DNA from 2 places in the Lysobacter sp. 1R34A genome. Region 1 is predicted to be linked to the other one. Evidence: riboswitches for the same ligand, from Rfam matches in the RefSeq annotation. Region 1 holds a riboswitch; the other holds the start of a gene.
The links. Region 1 has a riboswitch for S-adenosylhomocysteine ahead of ACSAMQ_RS09775 (ATP-grasp domain-containing protein). Riboswitches for the same ligand answer to the same signal wherever they lie in the genome.
Positions count from the first base shown of each region.

Region 2: it holds a riboswitch for S-adenosylhomocysteine, as region 1 does, so the genes downstream of both, ahcY (adenosylhomocysteinase) here and ACSAMQ_RS09775 (ATP-grasp domain-containing protein) in region 1, are expected to answer to the same signal.

Region 1 covers NZ_JBPKJP010000031.1:26,465-32,371, reverse strand. Annotated here, with positions in the region: gene ACSAMQ_RS09785 (hypothetical protein) at 1-964, opposite strand, end outside; gene ggt (gamma-glutamyltransferase) at 1,274-3,004, shown strand; S-adenosyl-L-homocysteine riboswitch at 3,214-3,294, shown strand; gene ACSAMQ_RS09775 (ATP-grasp domain-containing protein) at 3,307-4,287, shown strand; gene ACSAMQ_RS09770 (gamma-glutamylcyclotransferase family protein) at 4,370-4,723, shown strand; gene ACSAMQ_RS09765 (AAA family ATPase) at 4,782-5,907, opposite strand, start outside.
Region 2 covers NZ_JBPKJP010000029.1:25,422-31,328, forward strand. Annotated here, with positions in the region: gene ACSAMQ_RS09400 (XVIPCD domain-containing protein) at 1-650, opposite strand, end outside; gene ACSAMQ_RS09405 (prolyl oligopeptidase family serine peptidase) at 834-3,389, opposite strand; S-adenosyl-L-homocysteine riboswitch at 3,671-3,790, shown strand; gene ahcY (adenosylhomocysteinase) at 3,863-5,308, shown strand; gene ACSAMQ_RS09415 (RHS repeat-associated core domain-containing protein) at 5,518-5,907, opposite strand, start outside.

The DNA.
Region 1 (5,907 bases):
GATCGTCGCCTTCGATGCTCTCGGTCGGCGTCGGCGTCTGGGTCTTCATCGCCTCGATCACGGTCGCCGCGCCGTGCGCGCTGAGCACGTTCGGCCAGCCTTCCGGATGCTTCAGGTTGAGCTCGTAGCCGACCGCGTCGGGCGTGCCGTTGAGGATCTCCACGCTCTGCTGCACGCCGGTCAGCGGATCGCCGTCGACGTTGTAGCGGCGGATCTGGCCGTCTTCGGCCTGCGAACGCGCGTCGTGCGGGCTGAAGCCCAGATCGCGCAAGGTGTCGTTGCTCAGGCCGGCGGCGTTGAAGGTCACCGCGGTGTTGCCGGTGGCCAGCGCCGCGGTCGAGGCCAGGCCGCCGCCGAGCGAGTGGCCGGTGAACACGACGTTGTCGCCGAACGCGGCCTCGGCTTCCTTGGCCAGCGCGACCGCCTGCTTGTACTGGCTGGTGTCGAAGCCCAGGCCCTGGCCGACGTCGTTGGCGATGTCGCCGTCGCCGAACGGGCTGTAGCCGTTGGTGCCGGCGAAAGCGACCACGTACTGGCCGTTGTTGTTGGTATAGACCGCGGCGCGGAAGCCGGTGCCCTCGGTTTCCAGCGAGGCCGGGTCGATGCCGGCCGGCTTGCCGTCGGGGCCCTTGAGGTCGAGCAGTTGTTCCGGGGTCAGCCGGGTCCAGCCGGCGGTACCGGCGCCGTCGGTCTTGTAGACGTCGCTGGACAGCTCCGCCAGCGACGTGTCGATGGCCTTCTGCGGCTCCTGGCCGTAGAGCTGCTCGCTGAAGGGCTCCTGCACGGTGGTGTCGACCGGCGCATGGGGCGAGTACGGCAGTTCGACCGGCGCGCTCGCCAGGGACACCGGCGGCGCCGGCTCCTGCGGCAGCGGCTGCGAGGCCGGCTGCGGATGCAGCAGGTGATCGATCAGATTCGGCAACTGGGCAAAACGGAACGCACTGTCGAACTCTGGAAAGCTCATCGCGGCCACCCCTGGAGACTTGAACGCAGCGTATGGAGGTGGATTGTGCAGAAACAGCTGGTGCGTGCCCGAGCTAGGGTCGACCCTAGGGGCGTCGGGACTCGGGACTCGGGACTCGGGACTCGGGACTCGGGATTCGGGATTCGGGATTCGGGATTCGGGATTCGGGATTCGGGATTCGGGATTCGCGGGGCGGGAGGCGGGGGGCGGGGCGGGAGCACGGCCGTAGCGCGGCAGGGATCAACCTTCGGCCCAGGCGCGCGGTCGCCGGGCTGCGTTATGGTCGGGGTTCACCTGGAGAGGTTCCGCATGTCCCGACCGATCACCGCGCCCCGCCGCGGCCTGGCGTTGCTCGCCCTGGCCTGCGCGCTCGCCCTGCCGCTGTCCGCACCGGCCGCCGACCGCATCAGCGGCAAGGCCTTCGCCACCCGCAGCGAGGTCTATGCCCCGCACGCGATCGCCGCGACCTCGCATCCGCTGGCCACCCAGGTCGCGCTCGACGTGATGAAGGCCGGCGGCAGCGCGGTCGATGCGGCCATCGCCGCCAACGCCGCGCTCGGCCTGATGGAACCGACCGGCAACGGCATCGGCGGCGATCTGTTCGCGATCGTGTGGGACCCGAAGACCAAGAAGCTCCACGGCTACAACGGCTCGGGCCGTTCGCCGAAGTCGCTGAGCCTGGCCGAGTTCCAGAAGCGCGGGCTCAAGGACATTCCGCCGCACGGCCCGCTGCCGGTGACCGTGCCCGGCACCGTCGACGGCTGGTTCGCCCTGCACGAACGCTTCGGCCGCAAGCCGATGGCCGAGAACCTGGCGCCGGCGATCCGCTATGCGCGCGACGGTCATCCGGTGCACGAGGTTATCGCCTATTACTGGAACGCCTCGGTGCCGCGCCTGTCGAAGTGGCCCGGCTTCAAGGAGCAGTTCACCGTCGACGGCCGCGCCCCGCGCACCGGCGAGACCTGGAAGAACCCGAACCTGGCCAACACCCTGGAGAAGATCGCCCGGGACGGACGCGACGCGTTCTACAAGGGAGAGATCGCCCGCACCATCGACGCCTACTTCAAGGCCAACGACGGCTTCCTGAGCTACGACGACCTCGCCGCCCACCGTGGCGAATGGGTCGAGCCGGTCAGCACCAACTACCGCGGCTACGACGTCTGGGAATTGCCGCCGAACGGCCAGGGCATCGCCGCGCTGCAGATCCTCAACCTGCTCGAACCCTACGACCTGAAGGGCTACGGCTTCGGCAGCGTCGAGCACCTGCACCTGTTCACCGAGGCCAAGAAGCTCGCCTTCGCCGACCGCGCGCGCTGGTACGCCGACCCGGCATTCTCGAAGTCGCCGGTCGCCAAACTGATCTCCAAGGAGTACGCGGCCCAGCGGCGCAAGCTGATCTCGATGGACAAGGCCCTGCGCGAGGTGCAGCCGGCCACGCCGAAGGAACTCGACGAAGGCGACACCATCTACCTGACCGTGGCCGATGCCGACGGCATGATGGTTTCGCTGATCCAGTCGAACTACCGCGGCATGGGCAGCGGCATGGCGCCGCCGGGCCTGGGCTTCATCTTCCAGGACCGCGGCGAGCAGTTCGTGCTCAAGGAAGGCCACCCGAATTCGTTCGCGCCGGGCAAGCGCCCCTTCCACACCATCATTCCCGCGTTCGTGACCAAGGACGGCAAGCCCTGGCTGTCGTTCGGGGTGATGGGCGGGGCGATGCAGCCGCAGGGCCACGCCCAGATCGTCATCAACCTGATCGACTTCGGCATGAACCTGCAGGAAGCCGGCGACGCCCCGCGCCTGCAGCACGACGGCTCGACCGACCCGGCCGGCCAGGCCACGGTGATGAGCGACGGCGGCGAGCTCGACCTCGAAAGCGGCTTCGCCTACGAGACCGTGCGCGAACTGATGCGCCGCGGCCACAGTGTGCGCTTCGCCCACGGCCCCTACGGCGGCTACCAGGCGATCATGGTCAACCCGCACGGCGGCTACGTCGGCGCCAGCGAATCGCGCAAGGACGGCCAGGCCGCAGGGTACTGAGCGAACCGTCGGGCTCGTAATGCAGGAGCGAGGTGAGTCGCGACATGCGCAGCGACGTGAAGCGGCGCCGTCGCGGCTCCCGCCGCTCCTACCCGAAAAGCATCGCCGCGCGATTGACAGCACCGACATCGCTGTCGAACACTAATCGCGCGGCGTCGCCACGACGCCGCGCACCAGTTGCGGATCGCCCCGATGGCCGATCCGCAGTCCGGACCGAGGGGTGCTGCGACGGAACCGATGCGTTCCGCCACGCTCGATCCGCGATGCCGAGACAAGGGCGCCCTCCCGATCCAGGAGGCGTCATGCCCGTTGTTTCCCATACCGCGTCCGACGACGCGAACCTCAATCCCAGCGCCGCGCTCTGCGCCGTCCAGGCTGCCTCGAACGGCTTCCGGCTCGCCGTGGTCACCTCGACCGTCTACGCCGGCTTCCACCCCGACGATGCCGGCCTGGTCGACGCCCTGCGCGGCCACGGCATCGAGCCGGTCGCCTGCGTCTGGAACGACCCCGACGTGGACTGGACCCGCTTCGACGCGGTCCTGGTCCGCACCACCTGGGACTACTTCCGCCACTACGACGAGTTTCTCGCCTGGTACGACCATATCGAGGGGCTCGGCCTGCCGATCGCCAACGAGCTGCCCTTGCTGCGCTGGAACAGCAACAAGCGCTACCTGCTCGAGCTCGCCGCCCACGGCGTCGCCATCATCCCGACCGTGTCGGCGCGCGGCGATGCGCTCGCCGAGGCGGTCGCGGCGATGACCGGCCAGGACGTGGTGATCAAGCCCACGGTCAGCGGCGGCGCCTGGCATACCATGCGCGGCCGCGTCGGCGAAGCCGCCTTCGCCGAATTGCTGGCGGCGCTGCCGCGCGATCTCGACTATCTGGTACAGCCGTTCATGCCCGAGATCGTCGCCGAGGGCGAGTGGTCGCTGATGTTCTTCGACGGCCGTTACAGCCACGCCGTGCTCAAGAAACCGAGCGCCGGCGACTACCGCGTGCAGACCGATTTCGGCGGCAGCGCGAGCCTGACCGAACCCAGTCCGGCGATCCTAGCCGCCGCCCGGCACGCGCTCGAGGCCGTCGCCGCGCTCGGCTACCGCGACCAGGCCTATGTGCGCGTGGACGGGGTGATGACCGCCGACGGCTTCCGCCTGATGGAGCTGGAGTTCATCGAACCCTTCCTGCACTTCGCCGCGTATCCGCCAGCGGCGGCCCTGTTCGCCGCGCAACTGGCGCGGCGCTGGCCGAGCGTGCGCGAATCGGCCGCGCTCGACGCTGGATGATTCCGGCGTTGGCTGAATCCCCATAACTCAGACTCTGGACCCACCAGTGCACGCGCCGCCGAGGCGGCGCAACGGAGCCCGCATGCAAGCCGAACTCAGCGAGTCCCTGTTTTCCTACGGCACCCTGCAACAGGCCGGCGTGCAGCAGGCCACCTTCGGCCGCCTGCTCGCCGGCCAGGCCGATGCCTTGGTCGGGTATCGCCGCACGATGGTGAAGATCGAAGACGCACGGGTCGTCGCCACCAGCGGCGAGGCTTACCATCCCATCGTCGAAGCCAGCGGCGACCCGCACGACCGCGTCGAAGGCACGGTATTCGCGGTCAGCGCCGACGAGCTGGCCCATGCCGACGCCTACGAAGTCGACGACTATCAGCGTGTGCAGGCCGAACTGGCGTCGGGCCGGCGCGCGTGGGTGTACGTGAAGCGGCCCGGCTAAGGCCTCTGCCGCCATTCGATCGGCCGCCCATCGCCCCGAGCCGGGGCTCCGCCGAACCTCAGTCCGCCGCGACCGTGCGCCCGCGCGCCCATTCGCGCAGGGCGGCGACCTGCTCGCCCATCAGGACCGACAAGGGCCGGGTCTGCTTCAGCTCGGCGCGTACCTGGAAATCCGTCAGCGGCGTATTGGCCGCATGCGCGGCGTACATCGCCGCGACGATGGCCTGCTCGATCTCGGCGCCGGAAAACCCGTCGCTGGCCGAGGCGAGCCCGGCCAGATCGAAGCCTTCCGGATTCAGCGCACGCTTGCGCAGGTGGCCGGCGAACAATTCCTCGCGCACCTCGGCGACCGGCAGGTCGACGAAGAAGATCTCGTCGAAGCGGCCCTTGCGCAGCAGTTCCGGCGGCAAGGCCTCGATCTGGTTGGCGGTCGCGACCAGGAACAGCCGCGACTTGCGCTCGGCCATCCAGGTCAGCAGATAACCGAGCACGCGCCGCGACACCCCGCCGTCGCTGTCGCCGCCGTCGCCGGCCAGGCCCTTCTCGATCTCGTCGATCCACAGCACCGCCGGCGCCAACTGCTCGGCCGAACTCAAGGCCGCGCGCAAGTTCTTCTCGGTCTCGCCGTGGAACTTGTCGTACAGGGTGCCGAAGTCCAGGCGCACCAGCGGCACGCCGAAACCGGCCGCGACCGCCTTGGCGATCATCGACTTGCCGCAGCCCTGCACGCCGAGCAGCAAGATGCCCTTGGGCGGGTCCAGCCCGGGCGGCGCATCGCCGCCGACGAACACGCCGCGGCGCTGTTCGATCCAGCGCTTGATCCGGCGCGCACCGGCGACCTCGCTCATGCGCGCGCTGTCGTATTCGTAATGCAGGTGGCCGGAGCGGTTGAGCAGTTCGAACTTCAGCTTGGCCAGTTCCGGCAGATCGTCCGGCCCGATCGCGCCGTCGCGGAAGATCAGGTGGCGCGCGATCCGGCGCGCATCGACCGGGTCGAGGCCTTGCAGGTTGCGCACGATCTGCCTGACCACCTCGGCGTCGCTCTCGACCCGCCGCCCGCCATGCTCGCGCATGTAGTTCTCGGCTTCCTCGCGCACCAGCTTGAGCAACGCATTGGCGTCCGGCAGGCTCGGCCGGTGGCGCACCGCCAGCGATTCCAGGTCCGGCGGCAGCTCGACCTTGTGC
Region 2 (5,907 bases), on a different contig from region 1:
GCGATCTGCTGCTCCCAGATATCATTGCCTTTGAACATGCCGCCGTCCAAAGCCTTTACGCCGCCGAGAATCGAGGCATACAACGGATATCCCGGATGCGACGGCTCGCCCAAGGTCGGCGTCTTCGCGTCCGCCAGCGAAACCCGCGGGTCCCGCAACGCCGGCGTGGCCGCCCCCGCGTCCTTCGACAACGCGGACCGGGCCACCGGCAGGTCGGCCTCGCTCGTGGTCCGATACCCGTAGGTGTAGTCGTCGCTGCGGTCCAGACTCTTGCCGACGACGATCGGCCCGGACACCGAATCCGACACCCGGCAGCCGTCGTCCTGCCGTCGTTGCGACTGGATGCCATGCTGCGACAGCCAACTCCCGATACGCTCGCACAACGGTCCGCTGGTGTGATCGGAATACACCAGCACCGCGCGGATGTCCTTCGGCTCGCCCAACTGCGAGGCTTGCAAGGCATCGTCGAGTTTCTCGCGGTACCCCGGCCATAGCTCGCCGTCCTTGGCGACATCGTAGACATGCGTCAGGGCGATCCGGTCCTTGCCGGTCAATGCCACCGCAACGCAACCCAGCAGACCATCGGTGATCAGCTCGGTCTGCTTCGGGTCGGCCGCCAGCCATTCGTCCAGGCCTACTTTGACTCGCATGGTGTTCGCGCTCCTTCGTCAGGGGTTCGATGCGCCTGCCGTGCGGAGATCCGAGACCCGCCGGCGCAAGGCCGGACGCAGCCGGTGCCGGCGGCATGGGCCCTCGTTGTCCTGCTTAACGAAAAAGGGCCGCATGAGCGGCCCTTCGGGATCGGTGCGATGTCCGGCGGCGAGCCGGACGGGCTACTTCGCCGCCGCCGACTTGTCCTTGCCCTTCGCGGCGGGCGCCGCCGCGGGCTTGGCGTTCTTGACGTACTGGTCCAGCCAGTGGTTGGTCTCGGCCAGCATGTGCAGGATCGATTCGCGCGCGCGGTAGCCATGGCTCTCGTTAGGCAGCATCACCAGGCGCGCCTTGCCGCCCAGGCCCTTGATCGCGGCGAACAGGCGTTCGCTCTGCACCGGGAAGGTGCCGGAGTTGTTGTCCTGCTCGCCGTGGATCAACAGCAGCGGGTCCTTGATCTTGTCGGCGTAGTTGAACGGCGACATCGCCCGGTAGGTCGGTTCGGCCTGCCAGTAGTTGCGCTCTTCGGCCTGGAAGCCGAACGGCGTCAGGGTGCGGTTGTAGGCGCCGCTGCGGGCGATACCGGCCTTGAACAAGCGCGTGTGGGCGAGCAGGTTCGCGGTCATGAAGGCGCCGTAGGAATGGCCGCTGACCGCGATGCGCTCGCGGTCGGCGACGCCGCGGCGTACCACTTCGTCGACCGCCGCCTGCGCGCTCGCGGTGAGCTGCTCGATGTAGGTGTCGTTGGGCTCGCGCTCGCCTTCGCCGACGATCGGCATCGACGGGTTGTCGAGCACGGCATACCCCATCGCCAGGTACGGCAGCGGACCCCAGTAGCTGACCGCGTTGAAGCGATACGGCGAACCATTGACCTGGCTGGCCGCGGCGGCCGACTTGAATTCGGCGGGATAGGCGTACATCAGCAACGGTAGCGGGCCGTCGCGCTTGGCGTCGTAACCGGGCGGCAGGTACAGGTCGGCGGTCAGCTCGACCCCGTCGCCGCGCTTGTAGCGGATTTGTTCTTTCCTGATGTCTTTGAGCTGCGGCGTCGGATGCGGGAAGCGGGTCAGTGCGCGCGGCGCCGCATCGGCGGCGGACAGGTCGCGCAGGTACAGATTGCCCGGCTCGGTCGGCGACTCGCGCAGGGTCAACAGGCGCTGGCCGCGATCGTCGAGCAACGCCTGCGGCGCTTCGTAATGCGGCGCCTGCGAGTGGAACAGCCGGGTCCGCTTCTTGTCGGCCAGGTCGTAGCGGTCGAGGAAGGGCCGGTCGCCTTCGGGCGAAGCGCCGCGGCCGATGTAGAACAGACTCGCGCCGTCGGCGCTGGTCAGCAGGCGGCGCTGACCGTTTTCGTCGCGCATGCTGACCGGGTCGCCGGGATCGTTGTAGCGGTCTTCGCTCGAGCCTTCGAAGATCAGTTCGGGCGCGCGATCGCCGTGGTCCGGCGCGATCCGCCATTGCCGGGTCTGCCTCGTCTTCCACCAGAATTCGTCGACCAGGGCGAGATCGCCGCGGCTCCAATGCGCGCCGGCATAGCGCGCGCTCAGGCGCATCAGGGTCTGCGGCGGGCGCTCGAACGGCGCCGCCTGCATCATCACCGCGTCGCGGATCTCGGTCTTGCGCGCCGGGTCGCCGCCGTCCTGGGCTTCGGCCCAGATCAGCGTCGCCGGCGCATCGCCGCGCCAGGCGATCTCGCGCACGCCGGTCGGCACCGCATCGTTGCCGGTCGGCAGGCCGTCGACCAAGGGCAGGCGCGCGATCTCGTGCTCGAACTTGCCGTCCGGCGCCAACACCTCGATACGGTGCGCGAACATCGACACCGGCACCTGGTACGAAAACGGCCGCTCGACCCGGGTCGCCAGGACATGGCGGCCGTCGGGCGACGGCGTCGCTTCCAGGTACAGCTGCGGCGCGCCGGCGCGCACGACCGTCCCGGCCAGGTCGACGGTGGCGAGTTGCGAGCGCAGGTAGTACTCGAACACGCGCGCATCGCTCTCGTTGCGCAGCAAGTCCTGGTAGGTGCGGATCTGCCGCACCGTCGCGCTGATTTCGGTTTCCTGCACCGCCGGCCCGCTCGGGGTGGCGTCGGTCGGCGGCGCCTCGCCCTGCCCTTCGGGCTGCAACTGCACCAGCAGGCGGCGGCTGTCGGGCATCCAGGCATAGCCGCGGCCGGAGACGGTGTTGAGGCCGGAAACCAGCTTGTGCGCGCGGCGCCGGCTCACTTCGACCAGCCACAGCTCGTTGGCGCCGCTGGCGCTGTCGACCCGGTTGAAGGCGATCCAGCGCTGGTCCGGCGACCAGTCCAGGGTGGCCAGAGACAACGGCGCCGGCAAGCCTTCCACGTCCTGGCTCTTGCCGCTGGCGATATCGAGCAGGCTCAGGCCGGTGCCGAAGGTGAAGCGGCTTTGCGCGCGCGTGCGCGGATGAATGCGCAGGCCGGCGAGCTTGAGTTCCGGCTGCGCGACCACCTCGATGCCAGGCAACGACGGCGTCTGCACCAGGGCGACCGTATCGCGCTTCGGGCTGGTGAACATCTGCGGCGGTCGCGGCGCATCGACGATGGCCTGCAAGGCCTTCGGCGGCAGCTGGTAGCCGCTGGCCGGGGCGGTCTGCGCGCTCGCCGCCGAGACCGGCAGGAGCAACAGCAGAAGCAGCAGGCCCGGCCGGCGCAGGGCCCGGAACGGCGGCTTAGGGAAGGACAGGCCGTCGTGGCCGCTGCGTCGCGCGATTGAGTTCATGCTCGATCCGATCCGTAAGTGAAGAAGTCTTGAGCGCCGCGGCCCGGCCGGCGCTCGGCCGATGCGAACTCGCCTGGCCGGGCACCCCGCCCGAGCTTAGCCCGAGGCGGCGACCGCCGGCCTATGCCATTGGGGCTGCCCGGGCCGCCGGGCGGATGCATTCGGGCGACGTTCGGGACCGCAAACCGGCCCGCGCGGTTTCGCGATGAACGTCATATTCAGGCGCATCCGGCCCGGCGCCGTGCGGCGGTCATGGGCGCCGCGATATACTGCGCGCTCAGCCCGCCGAGGGGCGCTGCGACCGTCGTCCGCGGATCTTTCCGCAAAGCCCGCACCCGCTGCGGACTTCCAGAATGACGGCCAGGCTCGGCGAGGCGTAGTCCCAACGGCGCCCGGTTTGAGCGATCGCTTTGAAGCGATGACTCGCCGGACCCGGCATCCGCCGGCTCCCCAAAGAACTGGAGCGACACAGCATGAACGCAGTACCTAAGACCTTCTCGACCGAAGGCGACTACAAGGTCGCCGACATCTCGCTGGCCGATTGGGGCCGCAAGGAAATCGACATCGCCGAGCACGAAATGCCGGGCCTGATGTCGATCCGCAAGAAGTACGCCGCTGCGCAATCGCTCAAGGGCGTGCGCGTGACCGGCTCGCTGCACATGACCATCCAGACCGCGGTGCTGATCGAGACCCTGCGCGACCTCGGCGCCGACGTGCGCTGGGCGTCGTGCAACATCTTCTCGACCCAGGACCACGCCGCCGCCGCGATCGCCGCGAGCGGCACGCCGGTGTTCGCCTGGAAGGGCGAGTCGCTGGAAGAGTACTGGGACTGCACCCTCGAAGCGCTGACCTTCCCGGGCGACGGCGCGGTCAAGTTCCGCGGCCCGGAACTGGTCGTCGACGACGGCGGCGACGTCACCCTGCTGATCCACAAGGGCTATGAGCTCGAAAACGGCGACGGCTGGGTCAACACCCCGTCGGGCAACCACGAAGAACAGGTCATCAAGAACCTGCTCAAGCGCGTGCACGCCGAGCGCCCGGGCTTCTGGCACGAAGTGGTCAAGCATTGGAAGGGCGTGTCCGAAGAGACCACCACCGGCGTGCACCGCCTGTACCAGCTCGCCGAAGCCGGCTCGCTGCTGGTCCCGGCGATCAACGTCAACGACTCGGTCACCAAGTCCAAGTTCGACAACCTCTACGGCTGCCGCGAGTCGCTGGCCGACGGCCTCAAGCGCGCGATGGACGTGATGCTGGCCGGCAAGGTCGCCGTGGTCTGCGGGTACGGCGACGTCGGCAAGGGCTCGGCCCACTCGCTGCGCGCTTACGGCGCCCGCGTCGTGGTCACCGAGATCGACCCGATCAACGCCCTGCAGGCGGCGATGGAAGGCTTCGAAGTCAACACCGTCGAGAGCACCCTCGGCCGCGGCGACATCTACGTCACCACGACCGGCAACAAGGACGTGCTGACCCTGGCCCACATGCAGCAGATGAAGGACCAGGCGATCGTCTGCAACATCGGCCACTTCGACAACGAGATCCAGGTCGATGCGTTGGCCGCCTCGGGCGCCAAGCGCCTGAACATCAAGCCGCAGGTCGACAAGTACACCTTCGCCAACGGCAATTCGATCTTCCTGCTGGCCGAAGGCCGCCTGGTCAACCTCGGTTGCGCCACCGGCCACCCGAGCTTCGTCATGTCGAACTCCTTCGCCAACCAGACCCTGGCGCAGATCGACCTGTGGGCCAACAAGGACAACTACGAAGCCAAGGTCTACATCCTGCCGAAGAAGCTCGATGAAGAAGTCGCGCGCCTGCACCTGGAAAAGATCGGCGTGAAGCTGACCACCCTGACCGAAGACCAGGCCAAGTACCTGGGCGTCTCGGTCGACGGCCCGTACAAGCCGGACCACTACCGCTACTGATCGACTCGCCTGCGTGCGATGAGTAAAAAGGAAAAGGGCGCCCTCGGGCGCCCTTTTTTTGGCGACGCGCGTTACGCGCGACCCACGACATATGCCGCAAAGCCGAGTCCCGACCGCGGAACCCCACTTTCACCAAGATCGAGCGAATGATGCGATAAATCCCGAGCCGCACGGAAATGACCATGCGCAGATGCCCCGCATCCCTGCTCTCATCTACCACGGAGCCTGGAACTCCTTGCCTGGAGATACCTGGTCAAAATTTCCAATGCATCCTCGATATCGGCCTGAGGTTGCTGGTAAGAAAGTACATGCTTCGCTTTGACGCAGTCGCAATTCCTCATCCGGTTCACCTGTGCCATCGTCGGATCTCGCGGAACAAAGTACTCTCGGTACCAACCATCCGAACGATTGCAAAGATTCGGGGCATCCTTTTTGTAGCAAACTACCAGGGTGCAAATCATTTCGCCGAATGGAGTGAGCTTGTCGGCCCCCTCTTCAGGACCCGGCCCCTTATTGCCCATCTGATTCAGTTGATCCTGGCGATAGTCGCGCACACGGTCCTCCATGCTGCTGCCATCGCCGCTGCGACTGTTTTGGTA